3 regions of the Peribacillus sp. NPDC056705 genome follow, and region 2 is predicted to be linked to each of the others. Evidence: riboswitches for the same ligand, from Rfam matches in the RefSeq annotation. Region 2 holds a riboswitch; each other region holds the start of a gene.
The links. A riboswitch is a leader RNA that binds a small molecule or an ion and turns the genes downstream of it on or off. The one in region 2 is predicted to bind thiamine pyrophosphate.
Positions count from the first base shown of each region.

Region 1 (7,764 bases), on a different contig from region 2:
GGAAGAGTATATGATCGGTCTTCAAAATAAAGGGTTTTCCCAAGTGATGAATGGGTTCGATTTAAGTCGGCTGTTAATAGGTCTGCAATGTGTGGGCACCGCTTCACAAAGTATTGATGAAACCATCGAATATGTGAAAATCAGGCATTCATTTGGTAAACCGTTGGCGACATATCAAGGGGTCTCCTTCCCACTTGTGACCCACCATACCCAATTAGAACTGGTGAAGTGGCAAGCCTACCGAGGCCTTTGGCTTCGTGACCAAGGGCTGAATCATAGTAAAGAATCGGCTTCCGTTAAGTGGTTAGGTCCTAAATATAGTGTAGAAGCTATCCATGAATGTTTACTGTTGAATGGTCATTATGCTTATACGAAGGAAATGCCTCTTGAGCAACGCTTGCGTGATGTGATTGGGTTGGAAATTGGTGATGGCACTGCTCAAGCCAATATGATGGTCATTGCAAAGGACATTATAGGAAAGGAGTTCCGTTCTCATTAATCCAATGGATTGGTATTTTTGCATTCTGTTGAAACGTAAACTATTACGAAGAAACTCAAATTATTCACAGTCGTATTGGGTACCGATTAAGTTCGTAATTAACAGTGAAATGATGGGATACAAGGCAAATCACTAAGATAATGAAGGGAATGAAAACGATGGAATTAACAGATGTAATCTATGAAAAAAATGGTGGGATTGCAAAGATAACAATGAACAGACCTAAAGTTTATAACGCTTTTCGTGCCAGAACCATTCAGGAATTAATTTGGGCTTTCCGCGACGCTTGGGATGATAATCGTGTTGGTATCGTGATTCTGACGGGAGCAGGTGAGAAGGCATTTTGTGTAGGTGGAGATCAAAAAGAAAAGGGAGAAGAAGGAGGATATAATCATTCGGGTGGTTTAGGAGGCGGAATGGGACTGGAAATCGAAACGCTGCACCAAACGATCCGCAACATTCCTAAGCCGGTCATTGCAGCGGTTAATGGGTTTGCCATCGGAGGCGGGCATGTCCTGCATGTCATTTGTGACCTAACCATTGCATCTGACACGGCAAAATTTGGCCAGAGTGGGCCAAAGGTCGGTAGTTATGATGCAGGTTTTGGTTCAGCTTATTTAGCACGAATTGTCGGAGAAAAGAAAGCAAGGGAAATCTGGTATTTATGTGAACAATATTCTGCACAAGAAGCAAAGGAAATGGGACTTGTGAACAAAATCGTTGCCTCGGAACAATTGCACGAGGCAGCAGAGGAGTGGGCAAGAAAGATCCTTGATAAGAGTCCTACTGCGCTAAAAATGCTCAAATATTCCTTTAATGCAGATAGTGCCAACATTCAAGGGATTTCTCAACTATCGATGGGCAGTTTAGCGATGTTTTACAATACAAAAGAATCGGAAGAAGGAAAGAACGCCTTCCTAGAAAAGAGGCCTGTAGATTTTAAAAAATTCAGAGGTTGATGAGGGGGATTAAAACTGGTGAAATTGGAGACGATTTTGACTCAGGAGTATGTGGGGGAATATAAAGGCGTTTGGCCAAATCGTACCATCTTGGATTATTTGAATGATGCTATAGTAAAGCATCCAGATAAGATGGCGATTATCGATAAAAAAAGCAGTTTTACTTACAAGCAGCTTGGTAAGTTGGTCGATCGGGTCGCTTTGGGTCTCTTGCATATAGGATTGGGTAAGGGGGATGTTGTCTCTTTTCAACTGCCTAACTGGAATGAATTTATAATCTTGCATTATGCTGTTACAAGAATCGGTGCCATTAGCAATCCATTGATACCAATTTATCGAGATAGGGAAATTGGCTATATGGTTGGGATGGCAGAATCTAAAATGATTGTTGTACCAGAGTATTTCCGTGGGTTTTATTACCCTGATATGATTGAAAGACTAAGTCATCAATGGCCATCAATGAAACATATATACGTGATGGGTGACAGAGCGCCGAATGGGATGAAACTGCTCTCCTCTTTATTTGAGGAACCTTGGGAAGACCGGATTGATTCATCCATTTTGGATGAAATCACACTTGACCCCAATGATGTGACTGAAATTATCTTTACCTCGGGAACCACAGGAAGTCCAAAAGGAGTTATGCATACCCATAATACTCTTTGTATATCAACGAATTATTGGATTGATCGCTTACATTTAACATCTGATGATGTTCTTTTCATGGCGTCAACGTTTGCCCATCAAACAGGTTTTGGTTATGGAGTTAGGCTCCCTACACATATTGGAGGTACGGGAGTCTATCAAGACATTTGGAATCCGAAAGAGTTTATTGAATGGGTAGAGAGGGAGAAAATAACGTTTACGGCCGGAGCTACTCCTTTTCTGCAGGATACGGTTCAAATGGAGGGGATAGAAAGGTATGACCTTAATTCGCTACGAGTCTTCGTAGCTTTAGGTGCCCCGATTCCCAGGCATTTAGTAAAGGAAGCCATGGAAAAAGTCCCGTTCAAGATATTGTCAGGGTGGGGTCAAACGGAAGATGGCTTGGTAACCTTGACGAGACTTGAAGATCCAGAAGAAAAACTGACGAATACCGACGGAATTCCGTTTCCGGGAATGGAACTAAAGGTCGTAGATTTTGAAGGGGAGGTCTGTGCCCCGAATATAGAAGGCTCTTTATTAGTAAGGGGTCCGGCTCTTTTTGTCGGCTATTTTAAACGGATCGAGGATACTTTAGCTGTATATAGTGACGGATGGTTCATTACCGGTGATCGGGCATTCATTGATGAAGAAGGATATATTCGAATTTCTGGAAGAAACAAAGACATAATCATACGTGGCGGTGAAAATATTCCAGTCGCTTATGTAGAAAATGTATTGTATGAACACCCGGATATTTCTAGCGCTCAGGTTATTGCAGTTCCAGATGCCCGTCTTCAGGAAAAAGCATGTGCATGTATCAGCATGAAAACGGGGAAGAGCCCGATCACGATGGATTCCATGCAGGAATTTCTCTCGCAAAAGGGTTTGGCCAAACAATATTGGCCTGAACTTCTTGAAATAATGGATGACTTTCCTCGTACGGCAAGCGGGAAAATCCAGAAATTCCGGCTCCGGGAAATGATAAATGAAAAGTTAGTCGACAAGATATAAGCAGTTTAAATAAATCCATATTGACTAAATGGTGAAAGTGGAGGGAAATACGATGAATAAAAGAATCGCATTTATTACCGGTGCCGGAAGCGGAATTGGCAGAGAGATTGCAAAAAAATTGGCTTCTCGCAATTTTAACATCATCGTGGCTGATATAAATCATAAAAATGCTGAGGAAACGGTTTCTTTAATCGAAAATTCGGGTTTTGAAGCCAGGGCGGTCCATTGTGATGTAACGAAATTAGAAAGTGTTAAAAAAGCCGTTGAAGAAACAGTGAATCATTATCATAAAATAGATATATTGGTTAATAATGCAGGCTGGGATAAGGTGGAACCTTTTTTAAAAAGCGATCCTAGCACTTGGAAAAGGATTATCGATATTAATTTACTTGGGCAGATCCATACTTGCAAGGAAATTTTACCTCTCATGATTGAAAATGGTTATGGAAAGGTAGTAAATATTGCATCTGATGCAGCTAGAGTAGGATCAAGTGGAGAGGCAGTTTATTCGGCTGCTAAGGGAGGGGTGATTGCCTTCACAAAAACGATAGCAAGAGAAATGGCACGTCACAAACTCAACATCAATTGTATTGCGCCAGGTCCTGCAGATACGCCCCTATTTCAAGAAATAGGCTCATACAATGAAGGTATAGCAGGTGCCTTGGAAAAAGCGATTCCATTTCGCCGGCTAGCTCAACCAGAGGACATTGCCAGTGCTGTTGCCTATTTCGTTTCGGAAGATGCAGGGTATATTACGGGGCAAACACTTTCCGTAAATGGTGGATTAACTATGGTCTAATCAATATAGTTGGGTGGTTATGCAAGATTGAAAGGCTAGTAAACTTAAAGCATTAGGTTGAAAACTTTTTCTAATACGTTTGACAATTGGATTTATCGTGTTAATATAAAGGCAAATGAAAATTAAATATACAATTTGTACCACTAGGGGTGCTTTATAGGTAAAAGTTGATTTTACCGCAGAAGCTGAGATTAGAGTATGACTTTAAGACCCTTAGAACCTGATCTGGTTTATACCAGCGTAGGGAAGTGGGGTCTGGAACGATACGTTTCTGTATTTTTTCAAGTACAACCACTTTCTTTACGTTTAAGAAAGTGGTTTTTTGTTTGCAAAAAAAGGGGTGATAAAAGTTTTTTTCTGTAAGATTCATTGAAAAATACTATTTGGAGGTAATGGACATGAAGTTTTCAGAGGAAATCCGTCGGGAAGTTGACCATATTTGGGAAGCTAGTTTTAATCACCCGTTTGTTGCAGGAATAGGAGATGGCACATTGCCATTGGAATGTTTTCGTTTTTATGTCATGCAAGATGCCTATTATTTATCTCATTTTGCCAGGGTTCAAGCTTTAGGGGCAGTCAAAGCTACAGATTTACATACAACAAGCAGGCTTGCCGGCCATGCACAAGGAACATATGAAGCGGAGTTGAAGCTTCATGAGAATTTTTCTGAGAGATTAGGCATCACAAAAGAAGAAAGGCAAAATTTCAAACCCGCCCCGACTGCTTATGCTTATACTTCCCATATGTATCGTGCAGCTTATTCGGGACATTTAGGTGATGTTATTGCAGCCATCTTGCCGTGTTACTGGCTGTATTATGAAATAGGTGAAAAGCTGCAAGGTAGCATACCCGAAGAGCCGATTTATCAAGAATGGATAGCGGCGTACGGAGGAGAGTGGTTCCGCACTTTGGTGGAAGAACAAATTGCGAGGCTTGATGAGATTGCTGAAAAAGTAACGGACGAAGATAAGGAGAGGATGAAAGAGCATTTTATCCTTAGCAGCCAATATGAATACTCATTTTGGGAAATGGCTTATCGTTTAGAGACATGGCCTGTGCACCAGGAAACACTGGAAGTATAAAGGAGAATGAAATAATGAAAAAAGGATTGAAATTAACGGATATATTAGTCACGATCGTGATTTCGGTAGCATTTGGAATCGTTTATATCCTTTGGGGTTCGATTTACTATTCTGTTAAACCATTAGGATTACATCTGGATCAACTTATTTATGGAATGTGGTTTATAGCTGGTCCCGTCGCCTTTTTAATTTTACGGAAACCGGGTGTGGCACTTTTGGCGGAGATTGCTGCAGCTTCCGGGGAATTCTTTCTAGGTTCTCCTTGGGGGCTGACCGTACTGTTATATGGGGTGGTCCAAGGTTTGTTCGCGGAACTGGTGTTCATGGGGTTCAAATATAAAAAATTCAATATGTCGGTGGCCGTTTTAGCTGCGGTAGCTTCCTGCTTTGCATCCGTACTAATGGATTTTGCATACGGGGAAATTGGTGCGCTTTCTACTTGGAATCTATCTTTATTCATGATAGCGAGGTTTGTGGGTTCCATTTTCTTTGCAGGTGTGACTGCCTATTATCTAGTTAAAGTCTTGGAAGCGACTGGAGTAACTAATCTTGTTCGTCCGGTTTCAAATAAAGATTATGCAGAACTGGATCAAAATTAGGTTGAGGGCCATGGAACCAATCATTTCAGTTGAGAAGTTAAGAATGAAATATCCCGGTGATGAATCTTTGGTTTTCAAGGACCTATCCTTATCGTTAGATATAGGAGAAAAGGTACTATTGTTGGGACCATCAGGATGTGGTAAGTCCACTCTTTTGCAAGTGTTAAGCGGATTGATTCCGAATTCCATCGAAGTCCCGATGAAAGTTGAAGAAATGAAATGCCCTTCTTCATGGGGGTATGTTTTTCAAGACCCTGATAGTCAGTTTTGCATGCCATTTGCCGATGAGGAAATCGCCTTCGTCCTTGAGAATCTTTCCGTCCCTAAAGGTGAAATGAAAGGGAAAATCCAATATCATCTCCGTAAAGTAGGATTGAACCTAGGCCATACAAGTATAGAAACATTATCAGGCGGGATGAAACAGCGTCTGGCAATCGCTTCAGTATTGGCCCTTGAACCAGAAGTGATATTTTTGGATGAACCAACCGCCATGCTTGATCCGGAAGGAACAAAAGAAATCTGGGACTTGTTGAAGGAAGTTGGTCGAGACAAAACGGTTATAATCGTCGAGCATAAAATTGACCATGTTTTAGAATTCATCGATCGAATCGTGCTTTTTAATGATGACGGTCAAATCATGGCTGATGGTCCAAGAGACACCATTCTTTCACAATATAAAAATGAAATGAAAGAATATGGAATATGGTTTCCAGGTGTTTGGGATGAATATGTAAATCAGCATGCACCCATTCGTGAACACCAATTTACAGATGATTCACTCCTTATGCATGTGCAAGGATTTAGCGGTTTTCGGAATAAAGAGGAAAAAATCAAGATTGAAGAGCTGAAGGTTCATTCAGGGGAATGGATTGTAATCAGGGGAGAAAATGGCGCGGGAAAGAGCACACTTTTGCAAGCACTGATGCAGTTCATAAAAACGGATGGTAAGTATGAATTAATGGGGACCCCCATTAAAAGGGTGAAAAATCCAACAAATCATATGACGTTTGTCTTTCAGAATCCTGAGTTTCAGTTCGTTGCAAATACTGTATATGAAGAGATTGCCTATTCATTGCGGATTGACAAACGGCCTCAACAAGAAATAGATGAGAGGGTCCGCACATTGCTTAAAGTGTTCGGCCTTATGGCACATCGGGATAAACATCCGTTTCAATTATCAATGGGTCAAAAGCGTCGCCTAAGCGTAGCTGCTTCAATCGTAATAGATAAAAAAATCATTCTCCTGGATGAGCCGACCTTTGGCCAAGATTCGAAAAATACCTTTGCATTACTGGAATGGTTTGAGGAATATCGAAGGCGCGGAATAACAGTGATCATGGTAACTCATGACGATCATATTTCAAAAAACTTTGCTACCAGGATCTGGATGGTTAAGGACGGAAACGTAATAAGTGATGAAAACATTGCGCAGGCCGGATTTTTGGAGACTGAAGTTTTATCACTTTAAAAGGAGTGTCATGTAGATGAATGTTTCAAATACAGAAACATGGCTCCATAGAATTAATCCAAGCGTTAAACTTGGTGTACTGATTGTGTTATGCATCGTGGCGTTATTCATTCATGACCTGAATTATATGATGAATATCACCATTGGCGTATTACTTTTATTTTTGTTTTTTACCGGGCATTCGATAAAACGAATCTTACTTTTATCGATTCCCTTTTGTTTCATTTTTATATCCACCTCTTCCGCAATGATATTATTCGGACAAGGTAAGACGCTTTGGTTCGAGTGGGGCCTAATATCGATAACGGAAGAAAGTTTCATGAGGGGAATACTTGTGGGCTTTCGAGCTTTGTTCTTTGCGGCCCTTGGATTAACTTTTTCCTTAACGACAAGGCCAGTGAACTTGTTTTATTCGTTAATGCAGCAAGTGAAGCTTAAACCGAAATATGCCTATAGTTTCATGGCGGCATTAAGGCTGATTCCCATCATGATGGAGGAGTTCCAAACGATACGAAACGCGATGAAGGTACGCGGTTTCGAAAGGGGAAAAGGGATAAGATCTGTATATTTTAAGATGAAAGCCTATTCCATCCCGTTGTTATCCGGAAGCATCAGACGTGCTCACCGAATCGCGGTTGCGATGGAGGCAAAGCGATTTACAGACACTCGGAATCGAACATACTATTATGAATTTGGGTTTTC
Region 1 is NZ_JBHTYI010000021.1:29,249-37,012, forward strand. It holds gene ACFRAK_RS20080 (acyl-CoA dehydrogenase family protein) at 1-499, shown strand, start outside; gene menB (1,4-dihydroxy-2-naphthoyl-CoA synthase) at 658-1,458, shown strand; gene ACFRAK_RS20090 (AMP-binding protein) at 1,477-3,114, shown strand; gene ACFRAK_RS20095 (SDR family NAD(P)-dependent oxidoreductase) at 3,167-3,913, shown strand; TPP riboswitch at 4,049-4,177, shown strand; gene tenA (thiaminase II) at 4,312-4,995, shown strand; gene ACFRAK_RS20105 (ECF transporter S component) at 5,010-5,594, shown strand; gene ACFRAK_RS20110 (ABC transporter ATP-binding protein) at 5,605-7,062, shown strand; gene ACFRAK_RS20115 (energy-coupling factor transporter transmembrane component T family protein) at 7,079-7,764, shown strand, end outside.
Region 1: it holds a riboswitch for thiamine pyrophosphate, as region 2 does, so the genes downstream of both, tenA (thiaminase II) here and thiC (phosphomethylpyrimidine synthase ThiC) in region 2, are expected to answer to the same signal.

Region 2 (7,764 bases):
TAATAATTCTACTGAAAATGCTCTTCGTGATTATAAAGCTGGAATCGGTGTCTTTACGCATAAAATGCCTGATCTCGCAGAGAAATTCAATTCATTTACGGAAGAGTGCTTTAAAGAAGGTCAATTATCCCAGAAAGAAAAACAGCTTATCGCACTAGGAATAAGCTTATATTCTCAAGATGAATACTGTATTATCTATCATACAAAAGGATGTCTTGATCAAGGCTGTTCCGAACAAGAAATTCTTGAAGCCATTGGCGTGACCGCAGCATTTGGCGGAGGAGCCACCATGAGTCAGGCTGTAACCCTCGTCCAGGAATGCATCCAGGAAATAAATCAGATGAAACAATAATAAAGAAGGGATAGGAGAGTTGGTCCTATCCCTTCTTTATGTTCTTAACAAATGCTTTTAATGACTCATATTGTTGTTATTTCCTTGTGCCGGTGCATACGAATTCAACATTTGTTGCATATCCTGCTGCGCAAGCTGTGGAACTTGGTAGTAATGATGTTTGTTTTGATATATCGAAATCTCATATGCCATTTCAATGCAGTTCGGAACGGAATCTGCAAATACGCGGCGAACCACCGGATTCGTTATTTCAAGCGCTGCCATTGCTTTCATGGATGCTGCAGACTTGACAGCTCCAAGCATCAAGCCTGAAATGCATTCATCCGTAATTTCCGAGACGGATTGCAAAGGTTTCTTTGGCTGCGTTGGTGTCAATCCATATATAAAATCGTTATCTTGATTCATTTTGTAGCTCTGAGTCCGTTTAGAAGGATCCTGGCCCGTTTGGAAGCACTCCAATGAGATATTATATTCATCTTGGATGAACTGATATTGACGATCCATGATGTCAAGTAATTCCTGATCCTTGATATGCTGACGCAAAAGAGTATACGTGTTTAAAGTACCAATCGTTCCCGACAACACTTCATGTACATCGAATACTTCGTGACCACCGTGATTCATTTGTGGGGGAATGGCACCCGTTTGCATGTTCTGGTGTACTTGACCTTGTTGATATTGGTTTTGCATTGTATTTCCCTCCTCGTTTTATCAATGATGCGAACAAGTTTAGTATGTTGAACCCCAACTGGATTATTCAATCTAAACTCTTCCAAGAAGACCAATTAAGCTGCAGACATGTTTTCTGTATAAAAAAAACGTGACGTTTTAAACTATTAACACATTTATTTCAATGGGAGGATTTCTAATGACATATAAATGCTTCTATTGTACTGATGAAACGGAAGAAAAAAATCCATGCCGTAACGTTTCAAGTTACTGACATGGATAGAAATGAAATGCTCTGTGATGAATGTTATCAAGAAATGCTACAAGGAATAACCTGTTAAGTATCAAACAGCATTTATATTTTCCAACTTTGCTTTAATGAATGAGCATAAAAATATCCCCTTAATCATGTTGACTTTGTGATTGAATGCCCCAGCATGATTAAGGGGATTAGATAATGAAAGGACAATTAAGGCATCACTACCATTGCAGACTTTCGATTAAGTAGCACTTTGTACATTGCTGACTATAGTCATGCTTTACAAATTCATGAATACAATTCTCCCGAAAAATGTTCAGCTCTCTTTTCAGCTGTTCCAATTGAGTTTCCAACTGTTTCATTTCAACTTTTATCTGGATTACCCGATTCATCGAATTCTCCCTCTCGTCGGAATCATTGATAGATTTCCCCGTCCGTTTTCCTGAATTCATTCGCTTTTTCTTTAAGCCCTTCATCGATTACCGACTCAAAACCCAGACCCTTTTCCTTCGCCAGATCACGGATGTCCTGGGAGATTCTCATACTGCAGAATTTCGGGCCGCACATTGAACAGAAATGGGCTGTTTTGGCACCTTCAGCCGGTAGAGTTTCATCATGATATTCGACCGCCCTTTCAGGATCGAGGGAAAGATTGAATTGATCTCTCCAACGAAATTCGAATCTAGCCTTCGAAAGGGCATCATCCCGTTTTCTTGCATGCGGATGGCCTTTAGCAAGGTCAGCTGCGTGGGCCGCAATTTTATAAGTTATGACCCCTACCCGAACATCCTCTTTATTCGGAAGTCCCAAATGCTCTTTCGGTGTCACATAACAAAGCATGGCAGTTCCAAACCATCCAATCATGGCAGCTCCAATCGCAGAAGTGATATGATCGTATCCAGGAGCTATATCCGTTGTCAATGGTCCCAGGGTATAGAATGGTGCTTCTTGACAGACTTCCAGCTGCTTATCCATATTTTCTTTAATCAAATGCATCGGTACGTGACCAGGTCCCTCCACCATGACTTGAACATCGTGCTTCCAAGCAATCTTCGTCAGTTCCCCAAGTGTTTCCAATTCAGCAAATTGTGCCTCATCGTTTGCATCTGCAATGGATCCAGGACGAAGGCCGTCACCTAATGAGAAAGAGACATCATACGCCTTCATGATTTCACAAATCTCTTCAAAGTGAGTATAGAGGAAACTTTCTTGGTGGTGGGCCAAGCACCATTGTGCCATGATGGAGCCCCCTCGGGAAACGATTCCCGTAACTCGCTTGGCTGTCATGGGGATGTATCGCAAAAGGACACCAGCGTGTATGGTGAAGTAATCGACACCTTGCTCAGCCTGCTCGATTAATGTATCCCGGAAAACTTCCCAATTTAAATCCTCCGCGACTCCATTCACTTTTTCCAATGCTTGATATATCGGAACCGTCCCAACTGGCACAGGTGAATTTCTGATAATCCATTCCCGGGTCGTGTGAATATTCTTCCCGGTGGAAAGATCCATTATATTGTCTGCACCCCATCGTGTAGCCCAAGTCATTTTCTCCACTTCAGCTTCGATCGATGAACTTACAGCCGAATTCCCAATATTCGCATTTATTTTCACATGAAAATTACGTCCGATGATCATGGGCTCACTTTCAGGATGGTTAATATTTGCCGGAATGATAGCCCGCCCGCTAGCTACCTCTTCTCTTACAAACTCAGGGGCCACATTTTCCCTGATCGAAATGAACTCCATTTCTGGAGTAATGATACCTTTACGGGCATAATGGAGCTGGGTCACGTTTTGCCCTTTCACTGCACGCAATGGTTTTCTTTTCAAACCCGGAAAAACTTCGGCATTGGATTGTGACTCAACTTTTTTATACCCGTTATCTTCGGGCTTTATTTCACGGCCATCATACTCTTCAACATCTTCCCGTTCCAGAACCCAGCTTCGTCTAATCGGGGCCAGACCTTTTCGAATATCAATGGGATAATCTGAATCCGTATAAAAACCGCTTGTGTCATAAACTCGTAAAGGCGGATTCTCTTCTTCGCCGAATGACCCTGTAGTCGGACTTAGCTTAATTTCACGCATAGGTACTTTAATATCGGGTCTAGATCCTTCAGCATACACTTTTTTACTCCCGGCAAAACTGGACATAATTGAAACGTTCATGTCATTTACAGAATTACTCATCATGATTTCATTTCTCCTTTTTAAGTTCATTTAAAAAGGACAAAATCCAATCCATTTCGCACGAAAAAGCCAGATCTCATATTTAAGACCCGGCTAACGTTAGTATGACTACAGAAATGACCAATTGAAATGTCATTGTTTAGTAGATTCTAACTTCCCCACGCTGGTATGAACCAGATCAGGTCCTGAGGGTTAAGAAGCTTATGCGCTTCTCTCTCAGCCCAACTTTTATTGGACACCCCTAGTCTGAATAATTTAATTGATTACAGGGTAACTATATATCACCCTTTTCATTCTGTAAATAATTTGAAAGACCTAATATTTTCATTACAACTCTCCAAAATCTGTTATTTGGAGAGTGCCATTAATTAATTCCCCAAGCTCTCAAGAATTGGGTAAAGCTCCTCTAAATGCTTGATTTCATAGGTCGGAATCACTTCATTCCGTTCCTTATCATGGCGATTTATCCAAACTGACTTTATGCCTACCCGTGATGCTCCAAGGATATCGGTCATTAAATTGTCTCCGACCATCAATACTTCATCCTTATCAAGCTCCATGATTTCCAAAGCATGCTCAAAAATGGAGGCATCTGGTTTACCTCGTCCAAAAGCGCCTGAAATCACGATTTGGTCGAAATAAGGAACCAGTTCAGGGGTAATTTCAAGTTTGGTATTTTGCAGTTCAGGAGATCCATTCGTAAGCAATAGCAATTTGTACTTCCCTTTTAATTCATCGAGAACACGGAAGGTCTCTTCATAGATAAATGGCTTTTTGCGTCTCTCGGCCGGGAAACGTTCTGCCAGTTCAAGCCCGAATTCCTGATCATCGATCCCTAATGCCTTCAAACCTCTCGTCCACGCTTCTTTCCGATAAGCCGGTGCAATCCCGGCCATCTTCCGGAATTCATCATGATCATCCTGAAAGTTTCCCCATAATCCCTCAAATGGGTTGATTCCGATCATTTGAGTGAATGCATATGTATCGTAAGAAGAATAAAGCTCACGTGCTTCCTTTCGCACAGCCTCTTCAAACTCGACGACATTCAGGCCATATTTCTCCTTAGCCACTTCGCATGTGGCCACAAAAGCCTCTTTTACACTTTTCTGATCCCAAAGTAATGTATCATCTAAATCAAAAAAAACTGCCTTCAGCAAAATGTCCACCCCTCTTCCCCTATTATTGAATTCGTAGAAATTACACTATTACAATAATAAACCACAACCAATAAAAAAAGAATAACTATTCGGAAAATGCCTTCCTCTTTCTTAAAATAAGCAAAAATGACTTACCCCTTCTGGTAGGAAACCTAATATAGTCCCTTTATCATCTTTTAAATACATAAAGCTTTCCATTACTGGCAATCTTGAACTTTGGACCATTAAACCCCCGTCGTATCAGCTCTTTCCTCATATATACCATGAGGGCGGCATGACTCACGATCAGAACATCCCTGTCCCCCTTTGCTAAGACCTCATCCAATACTTTATTGATCCTTCGCTCAGCGATCTTAATTTCCGCCCTTGTCTGCTTGTTGATTACCGAGCAGCAGCGGATCCAGATTGCCCAAAGGATGAACGGCAGCTTAACCTTTCCTTTAAGTGGAGGGGAAGGTATTTCCCGCAGCTCCTCCATCCGATGAACCGTACCTGGATAGATATGTTCCGCTGTCTTGACAGCTCTCGACATATCACTGCAATAACATTCCTGCCATTCCTCCACACCAAACAAAGTCGTTCCGTAAATGATATCCGCTGCATCATAGTCCTCAAACCATTGCCTCATATCATCCGCCGTAACAGGTCTCCCAGTGGGAAATTCATGTGCCACCTTAAAATGCCGTACCAAACCAATTTTCATATATTCTCCTTTTTAACTTTTAAAATATACATTTCGTTTTCTTGTAAAAGTCCTTATCAATATATTACCCTATGTAAAACCATAAAAATATGTATGGTGCACCATAAAAAACCTTACTGATCTCTTCTTGACATTGTGTATGTCTAAAAACTCTTACGGATTGTCTCACTATCAGCATTTGATTATGATGGCATCAAAAAAAGAGAAAGCATTTCGCCTTCTCCAGTTTTGGTTTATTCTATGAATTGAAGTTCCGTTATCGTACATCTTTTCCTGAATTTATATTTCCCGCTCAAATCACTGAATTGATAATCATTGAGGGATTTCCCCAGTTGTTCCTTTAGCTTATCCACAGTGATTGATTCCTCTATTATCTCTTTCCAATTTTCCTTTCCTATTAACTCTTCGAACGGAATTGTAGCCAGGACTTCATCATATATCTGGATACTTTGATCGATGCCGAAGCTGCCATAGATACTGCCATTTTCATCAGCAAAGATATGCTCCGATTCCAATTCTTCCACCAATACTTCTAGATATTCCTTTGACTTAACAGGCTTAATGGCAATCTCTGCTTCCGCCGTTACAGGTCCCAATCTCTTATCGACGATCTCTATCGTCAATTTAACGTGAACGGGCGGATACCCAAACCCTTCACAAAGTTCTGCTGCCGAATTATATACCATCCATACATCCTCCTTTTGTCACTATCATTATATAATAAAAATACTCCATCTCATTACCCAAAACCCTTATTCAAGTTCACTTGGCAATGCATCTAATTATTAAATCAACTCTTCTTTTTGAGTCATATGCTCCTTCATCATCTGAAGGGTCAATCGTAACATTTCCGAAAAAATCAGTGTAATCCTGATTTCTTCCGTTCAAAGGCATAATTACCATTCATATTTCACACCCATTTTATACGTTTATCCATAATACACCATTACCTATTTGCGAACATATCCAAAAATTCCAATGCATCTCCATGCATTGGAATTTTTATAAGCTTAAGATTAAGGCTTTAACACCACTTTAATGCATTCATCTTCGTGATCGTTAAAAATTTGATAAGCTTCACTCGCTTTTTCGAGAGGGACTTTATGAGATATGATTTCCGTAGGGTCGAACTTTCCATCCGTGATTTCATCAAAAAGTTTTGGCATGTAGTGAATGACTGGTGCTTGCCCCATTTTCAGGTTAATGTTCCTTTCAAATAAATTGCCTAATGGGAACATATTATATTTGGATCCGTATACGCCAGTCAGTTGGATCGTACCGAATTTACGTACGGCGTTAAGTGCAATCTCGATCGCGCTTAACGTTCCGCCCTGAAGTTTCAGCTTTTGCTCAATCGCCTCGATCGTTGATTTCTTGCCATCCATCCCCACACAATCGATGACCACATCGGCCCCGCCTGAAGTGATTTCCTTAATGTAGCTGCCCATATCGTTATACTCGTCGAAGTTATACGCCTCAACCTTATTCATCTGTTTTGCCTTATTGAGCCTATAAGGAAGATTGTCGATTGCAATGACCCTTTTTGCGCCTTTCATCCAAGCGAACTTCTGAGCCATCAAGCCAATCGGCCCACAGCCAAGTACCGCTACCGTATCATCTTTCTTGACGCCAGCATTCTCTACACTCCAATATGCGGTTGGCAGCACATCGGACATGAACAATAGTGCTTCATCTTCAAGTTCACATGACTTTGGTATGACAAACGGCATGAAGTTTCCATATGGGACCCTTAAATATTCTGCCTGCCCGCCTGGATAGTTCCCATATCGTTCCGTAAAACCAAAGTATCCGCCTGTATCCACCGCTTCATTTGGGTTGGAATTATCACATTGGCTCTCCATATCATGTTCACAATAATAACAGTGCCCACAAGATATGTTAAAAGGCAGGACAACCCTGTCCCCTTTTTTCACCTTCGTTACTTCCGGACCCACTTCTTCAACGATGCCCATCGGTTCATGGCCAATGACATAATCCTTATGCGTGGGCAAAGCACCCTGATATATATGGAGATCGGATCCGCAAATAGCCGTTGAAGTCACTCGTACGATGATATCATCCTTTTGCTGCAGTTTCGGATCTTCAACTTGTTTTACCTGTATCTCTTTTGCTCCTTGAAAAGTGACAGCTTTCATAATCAACCTCCTAAAATATTTTTAATACATTTGATATACCCGTCAAAAACTACCGCTAAGCCTAAGACCACCCAATTTGCCCTTCAATACAAAAAAAGCCCCGGAAAAACCGGGACTCACATATAAAGCAATTATTTAGTAACCTTATAAATTCCCATTTTCATTGTGACTATCATGTTTGTACTCTCTTAGTACCTCGCTGAATACATCAGGATAATTAGTGAACAGCCCCGTTGCACCCCATTCAAGAGCCTTTTTCATATCCGCTCTATCAT
Region 2 is NZ_JBHTYI010000004.1:14,474-22,237, reverse strand. It holds gene ACFRAK_RS06850 (carboxymuconolactone decarboxylase family protein) at 1-352, shown strand, start outside; gene ACFRAK_RS06845 (spore coat protein) at 410-1,042, opposite strand; gene ACFRAK_RS06840 (hypothetical protein) at 1,502-1,672, opposite strand; gene thiC (phosphomethylpyrimidine synthase ThiC) at 1,695-3,476, opposite strand; TPP riboswitch at 3,612-3,726, opposite strand; gene ACFRAK_RS06830 (HAD family hydrolase) at 3,842-4,630, opposite strand; gene ACFRAK_RS06825 (histidine phosphatase family protein) at 4,800-5,333, opposite strand; gene ACFRAK_RS06820 (hypothetical protein) at 5,567-6,019, opposite strand; gene ACFRAK_RS06815 (zinc-dependent alcohol dehydrogenase) at 6,350-7,489, opposite strand; gene ACFRAK_RS06810 (glycerophosphodiester phosphodiesterase) at 7,634-7,764, opposite strand, start outside.

Region 3 (7,764 bases), on a different contig from region 2:
TATCGGCATATGCAAAAAAAATAAACCTGCAAAAGCGAAAATTCCGCTCTTGCAGATTTATGAATGGAAGAATCATCTTCTGATCAACACAACGCCCGTGTCTGCAAAGACATCATGCAAAGCCTGCTTCTTCGGTAAAAGGCCTGCCAAGAGATAGCCAATCCAAGTGACTTTTGAAATATAGCGTCCAATCAGCTCCCTGAACAATACCGTCCCCCATGAAATGGTTTTTTTCTCTTCTTTCAATGCAACGACTTTCAGTCCAAAAATCATCTTGCCAAGGGTCTGGTTCAAGAATTTGGTCATTAAAACAAAATATAAGAAGAATACGACCCCCGTTAAGAAGCCCTCTGCGGAAAACCAGAGATCATCTGTCCCTTCATAAAACTTGAAGATCGGATGAATCAAAATCCGGTTCAAACTTCCGATAACCAATAAATCTGCTAAATAGGCCCAAAACCTCATCCAAAAACCAGCAAAATGCACTTTCTTGACTCCATCATCATCCACGGTCTTACTGGCTGGTGTAAATTCCTGCTGAACGGGAACCTCTTGATCTGCCATAAGATTGGATGAAGCGATTTGTTCATTGTTTTCATTTCGTTCCGTCATCCTTCAGCCCCCCTATTCCGCATACAAATACATTAAGCGTGGAGAATTTGAAGAGGAAAGGATTTTTGTCAAGACTGCCGTTTCCACATCATTTCCCAACATTTTTTGCGCACCCATACTGAATAATGAACCGAAACCTGCCTCATCTGTATAACGGATAACTTGAGCATCCTTTTTACCGATATCCGTTTTCATTGCGGCAATTACATCATCCAAATGACCGAAATCATCGATTAGATGGTTTTCTTTAGCCTGACGCCCATCATAAATGCGTCCATCGGCAATTTTCCTTACTTCCTTCTCTGTCATTCCGCGTCCGTCTGCAATGACTTTTACAAATTGATCATAAGAATTATTAATCATATTCTGCAGTATTTCTCGTTCTTCCCCAGTCATTTCCCGGGTTGGACTCATAATATCTTTGTGTGGTCCGCTTTTGATGGTTTCGAACTCGACACCATACTTCTTGGCCAGCTTCTCGTAGTTATACCCATGCATGATGACTCCTAGTGAACCCGTCATCGTTTCCGGGCTAGCATAAATCTTATCGGCTGGTGCAGAAATATAATATCCGCCTGAAGCCGCCATTGATCCCATGGAAACATAAACAGGTTTTTTCACTTTCTTGATATCTAGGATCTTGTCATAGATCTCTGCACTTTCGACGACACCGCCGCCTGGAGAATTTACCCGAAGGATGATTCCTTTGATATCATCATTTTCCTCTGCCATCTTCAGCTTATCCATGAAGGCACGATGATTATATGTTGCTGAACTAAGTAATGAGGCTTCTCCTGTATCTTGAATCGTGCCCTCTACATCAAATACGGCAATTACATTTGAGTAATCATCACCTTCTATGACTTCCTCGTAAAATGCACTTTCGGAAGCAAATAATTCATCAATGATATTTTCCGTATCCGCTGTAAATAGAGTCGTAGCCGCCCCAACAGCAATTGAGACAAAAAATAAAACGGCTGCGATTCCAAGTGCCGCCCAACGCTTTCCATTCATCTGTTTTCCCCCTTAAATATATGTATCCTTCTTACCATACGAACTAATGACGAAAATGTTTCATTCCATGATAAACTAAGACATATAAAATTGTAGCAAAGAATCCTCAAATTGGAAATGCATTGGTCCATTTTGTACAAATTGCATTTATCGTAAACAGGATAAAGAAAGCCCTTTCATCACCATACATACTAGGGGGGAACATGATGAACACTCGAAGGAATATTTATTTTTTCCATGCACCGAATGCAGAGATGATTAGCAAGGTAAAATACTTGTCAGACTTGGCAAAGCAACATTCGTATGAAGTCATCCAGGATTTCACGAAAGCAAACATCATCGTAAGCATCGGTGATGACGGCACATTCCTGCAGGCAGCCCGGAAAACCGGTTTCAGGGATGACTGTTTATATGCGGGCATTTCCACCACAGGTAACTTGAATATGTATTGCGATTTCCATTTGGAAGACAGTGATAAAATGATCGATGCCATGACAAAAGAGCAAATCGAGGTCCGTAAATACCCAACCATCGCTATCCAGTTGGACGATCAACCCTCCTTTTATGCCCTTAATGAACTCAGTATCCGGTCTTCCATCACCAAAACGTTCATCATGGATATCTTCATCGATCTACTCCATTTTGAAACTTTTCGCGGGGACGGAATCATCATTGCGACTCCGACTGGAAGCACCGCCTATAATAAATCGGTCAATGGATCCGTTGTCGATCCCCTCCTCCCTTGCTTTCAAGTGAGCGAGCTTGCTTCCGTCAATAATAATACATATCGGACCCTAGGTTCCTCATTTATTTTAAGCGGTGATAAGACGTTGACCGTCCACCTTGAAGAAAACGGACCAAGCTATCCGATCATCGGAATGGACAATGAAGCACTAAGCATCAATCATGTCGAAAAAGTAAAGGTCCGGTTAAGCGGTAAAGTCATCAAGACTGTTAAATTAAAAGACAATTCCTTTTGGGAAAAGGTTAAAAGGACCTTTCTATGAACTAAAAAAGGTACCGGGTATGGTAACCGGTACCTTTAAATATGATAAAAATCTTTCGTATTTTGATAAAGGATTTCATAGACATCCTCAATCGGCAATCCTTTAATCGAAGCAATCTGGCGCACACTGTCATGCATCATGCCGGGATGGGTCCATTTCCCATTAAAAACCCCTTCAAACGGCCATGGTCCATCCGTTTCAATCATCATCAGCTTAAGTGGGTATTCCGAAACCAATTCCTGTATTTCCCTCTCATAACAAACATCAGGTGTAATCGAAATGCGATAGCCCTTTTCGGCCATTCTTTCGACTGTCCGGATATCGCCTTTAAACCAATGAAAGTGTGCCTTTGTGATTTGATGCTTATCCAAAAGGTCGCAAACGATGGGTGCATCGTCATGTACGGCATGAAGGATAACCGGCTTTTCAACCTCTTTAGCTAAGGTCAGGAACCTCTCCAGTATCGCTATATACGCTGACTTATCAATATCGGGATTTTCCTGCCTTAAATAATAGGGCAGCCCAACCTCACCTATGGCAACCATATCTTGATGATGTTCCCGCATCCAGTTCAAAAGTTCGTTCACTTCTTCATCACCTGGGAGCGGCTGCTCTGGATGAAAACCAAAGGCAGGCTTTATTCGTGAATCCTTCAGTGAGAGCTGATAATTGTTAATCGAAGAAACCAAATTCATGGAAACAGTCAGCAAGGATTCCATATGAACCTTTTCCATGTCAGTCAGAATCTGCTTCCGCTTAACAACGTCATACCGGTCCAAATGGATATGACTGTCGATGATCCTCAAGTTCAATCGCCTCCCTTAAGTAGAAATAGTTGGCTTCAGTGCTGCATATAAGTCTCTCTTCAAATGAAAAAACTCATCACTAAGAAGCTGTTCTTCACTTCTTGGCCTTGGAAATGGAATTTCCACTTCTTTGATGACAGCAGCCGGTTTTGCTGATAACACATAGATTCTATCTGAAAGGAAAACCGCTTCATCTATGCTATGTGTAACAAATAGCACCGACCTCCGATTTTCTTCCCAAACCGACAATAGCCATTTTTGCATTTGCAATCTTGTCAGTTCATCCAAGGCAGAAAAGGGTTCGTCGAGGCACATCAAGTCCTGTGGACTTAAGATACTCCGGATGAATGCGGCCCTTTGCTTCATGCCTCCAGATAATTCATGCGGATATGCTTTCTCGTACTCTTCCAATCCGGCTTTCATCAAAAGGGATTTTGCCTTTTCTTTATCTCTGACCCCAGCGAGTTCACTTCCAAGCAAAACATTTTCCACTACCGTCCTCCAAGGTAAAAGGGAAGGCTGCTGAGGCATATAGCTGATATGGCCCTTTAAGCCATTTATCTTTTTGCCACCCAGTGAAATGATTCCCTGATCTGGCTTCAAAATGCCGCCAATCAAGTGGAACAATGTACTTTTACCGCTGCCTGATGGCCCAAGGATCGTGACAAATTCCCCATCATCCACATGGAAGTTCATATTCTCCAATATATTCTGTTTACCATCGAAAGAATAGGAGACGTCTTTAATTTCCAGATTCATCCCTTTTCCCCTCCTTTCTCTTCCAAGAAACTACGTATTTCTCCAGGAAAGTGATGATTCCAAAAAAGATCAGGCTCATGCCCATGATGATGAAAATGGCAACAAACACTCGATCTGTCCTGAACGCTGAGGAAGCGAGAGTCATATAAACACCAATCCCCGATTTTGCCCCGAGCCATTCCGAAATAACCGCCCCCATTACACTATAGGTCGCCGAAATTTTCAGGCCGGAGAAAATGAACGGGATTGAGTGAGGAAGTTCCAGCTTCCAAAATAACTGGTTTTTTCCCGCTCCCATCATCTTGAAGTAATGCTTAAGTTCGTATGGTGTCTGGCGAAAACCGTCCAATGATGCAACCGCAACCGGAAAAAAACATACAAGCGATATCACTATTAACTTAGGCAGCATGCCAAAGCCAAACCAGATCACCAAGAGCGGCGCCAAAACGATGATGGGTATATTTTGTGATAGTATGAGCAGAGGATAAACCGCATCCTTCACACCTGGAAATAGGTGTAAGATTGCCGCAATCAATAAGCCGATGCAGCTTCCAATAAAAAAACCCGACAACGCAAGCTCGGTTGTGGATATAAGGTGTCCGTAAAGAGTGCGGGACGACTCAATTCCTTCAATGAAAATGGCCGATGGAGCCGGTAACAGCCATTCTTCGACTTTCAATAAAACTGTCACTGACTCCCATACTATCAGCAACAATAATAAAAGAAAGAAGGGAGCCCCCTTCTTCCAAATTCCCCTTCCGTTCATGCCCGATATTTCTCCGTTAACGTATCCATCGTAATCCCGCTTGGCTGATATAATATTTTCACTTGGGAAATGACATTCGGCGAACCTATTTCAATCATTCTTACATTCATTTTTTCTATCACGGCAAAAAGTTCGGAAAGCTCACCCTCCATTGTCGTTTCAAGCGGGTGAACCTCATACTTGACACCTGATTCTTCAATGATCTTGATTGCTTCATCGACCATGGGGATGACATTTTCCCCTTTAGGAATGATCTGTATGCTAATTAATGAGTTGGCCATTGTATTTCCTCCTATTTTGGTAAAAATTCATTGGTAAATGCCTTTTCAGGATCGAAATCACCTTCAAGAAGCTTATTTTCAGTCATCCAATCACTGTAATTCTTCCAAATTGCAAGCTTTTGCTCACCCCATCGCGGAGCATCATCCTGATACTTGTCTGCAAGCCACTCCTGGCTTTTCTTCACTAGTTTTGCATCAAGATCCGGTGCAGATTTGATTAATATGTCCGCTGCATCGTCTGGATTCTTGATGGCAAACTGGTACCCTTTCGAAGCTGCATGTACGAATGCTTTAACAGTCTCCGGATCTTCTTTTATCATCTTTTCATTCGTAGTCAATACAGGCGTATAGTAATCAAGCTTATCAGAGTATTCGGTTAAGTAAACCATATTAAGCTTTTCATTACGCAATTCAGCCTCAACGCCTGTCCATCCATAATAAATCCAGGCAAAATCTATATCCCTTTTAACAGAAGTGAAAAAATCCGTGTCTCCTGTATTGACTATATCCACTTTATTTACATCGGCATTTTCTTTTTTCATGAGTGAATCAATGATGGCCTTCTCAACCGGAGACCCCCATCCACCATACGTTTTCCCTTCAAAATCCTTGGGAGTTTTAATGTTCTTTGCCTCAGGTGAAGCGAATCCCGAGGTATTATGCTGGATGACGGCAGCTACCGAAACAATTGGCACGCCCTGCACGCGGGCCTGCGTTATGCCCTCCTGGTAACTCACGCCAAATTCAGATTTCCCTGAAGCGACAAGCTTATCAGCTCCGGCTTCACCTGGCATGATGATTTCCACATCAAGACCTTGTTCTTTAAAATAACCTTTTTCCTTGGCTACATACAATCCAGTATGATTTGTATTCGGTGTCCAATCGAGCACGACCGATACTTTTTTTAATTTTTCATTTCCTTCATTTTTAGATGCTTCTTCTTTTTCATTAGTTCCGCCTGCACCGCATCCAGCCAAAAGGAACAACGAAGTTAACAGTGGCAAGAATTTATTCAAGTCATTATCCTCCTACACATCATATAAGATCCATATGCCGGAACCATAATGGGGCTCCAGGGTTTATTCAAATACTGGATGGAAAAGCAAAAAACGCCCGAAGATGGATTCGGACGTTAACATACAAAACAGAAAGTCAGTAATAATATGTTCCCTCCGCTGGCATCATCCAGATCAGGTTCAAAGAGTCAGCATCTAAAGGATGCAATCTCAGCCAGCAGTACTGGCCCCCCTACATTTCTCGCACATATGAACTTTTCTCTTTCATTATATCAATTCATGGGGAAAAAGGAATAGTAATTTGCTTCTTCCCGCTAATCGGAAGGGTATTCCTGCACTCTAGGAATTCTAGCAAAACATCTTTTGGAATGAAAGCAAAAAAATCCCGCCTCTTTTCATTCCAATCATTCTCGGCTGTCACGTTCCAAATAGTCAATTTAGAGCTTGCATTCATATAATGAGAATTATATGTAAACATTTTTGTTTACCGGTTTTATAAACCGTTCATTTCATAAGTAAAAGGTGGATATGATCATGATAAAGATTAATCACAAACGGTTAGATGTCAGTCAAATCCAACCAGGAGTAGCATCTGCTAAATCACTTGAAATTGTCCAATTGCTGGCGGAGGATTCCAACGTTTTTGAATATCGGAACTTTAGAATGTTTAATTTCGAGATACAACTGAGGAACCGGGTCATTGCGGCAGCTATTGCGTTGGATAAAAGTGATGCAGAATTTTCCACACTTGAGGAATCGGAATCCAATAAACAATATTGGCACCTTTCAAAGGATGGCACCTTTACCCTTCAGCCAGGGGTTCTCCCTCATGCTGCACTCGTTGACATTTTCATAAATGGAAGGCTTTATGCTTTTGAATGCGGGACTGCAATAGTCATCACTTTTTTAAAGGGCATTTTGGATTTGATCGGCCCTAGGAATTTCGACGACCTTTTTTCAAACCTAGTTTTATATGACTGGGACCCTCCACAAAATATGGAACTCATTATTCATAAAGGAAGGGATTATTCACCAGGTGATTGCGTTTACTTCAAAAACCCTGATCACGACGAGGCAACTCCTGAATGGCAAGGTGAAAATGCCATATTATTAGGAAAAGACCTCTTTTATGGCCACGGGATCGGGATTACCAGTTCACAGGGAATCATCGATGAATTAAATAGCAATAGAAAGCCGTTCGCCACCATATCAGCATTCCTGACAAATCATATCATTTTCCTGGATAGTTCCTTCTATAGTCAATTCCAACAAAATATCCCACGTGCAAAGTCCGATCACAGTCCTGTCAGCCTTTCCAATTGTATTGTATCAGAAATAGGTTCTAGTTTTTACCTTTCATGACCCGGGCATTTTCCCCTATACCGGCATAAAAAAATGCTGGGAGAGAAATCTCCCAGCATTTTTTGTTATTCACGCACCAATATTCCCCTTGCCTTTGAACCTGCGGGCACTTGCCTGACCCCATTTCGTTATGGATAATGT
Region 3 is NZ_JBHTYI010000002.1:278,492-286,255, reverse strand. It holds gene ACFRAK_RS03810 (RDD family protein) at 73-612, opposite strand; gene sppA (signal peptide peptidase SppA) at 625-1,626, opposite strand; gene ACFRAK_RS03800 (NAD kinase) at 1,833-2,633, shown strand; gene ACFRAK_RS03795 (TatD family hydrolase) at 2,669-3,439, opposite strand; gene ACFRAK_RS03790 (ABC transporter ATP-binding protein) at 3,455-4,198, opposite strand; gene ACFRAK_RS03785 (ABC transporter permease) at 4,182-4,964, opposite strand; gene ACFRAK_RS03780 (thiamine-binding protein) at 4,961-5,245, opposite strand; gene ACFRAK_RS03775 (ABC transporter substrate-binding protein) at 5,257-6,261, opposite strand; TPP riboswitch at 6,396-6,505, opposite strand; gene ACFRAK_RS03770 (protein-glutamine gamma-glutamyltransferase) at 6,796-7,623, shown strand; gene rarD (EamA family transporter RarD) at 7,693-7,764, opposite strand, start outside.
Region 3: it holds a riboswitch for thiamine pyrophosphate, as region 2 does, so the genes downstream of both, ACFRAK_RS03775 (ABC transporter substrate-binding protein) here and thiC (phosphomethylpyrimidine synthase ThiC) in region 2, are expected to answer to the same signal.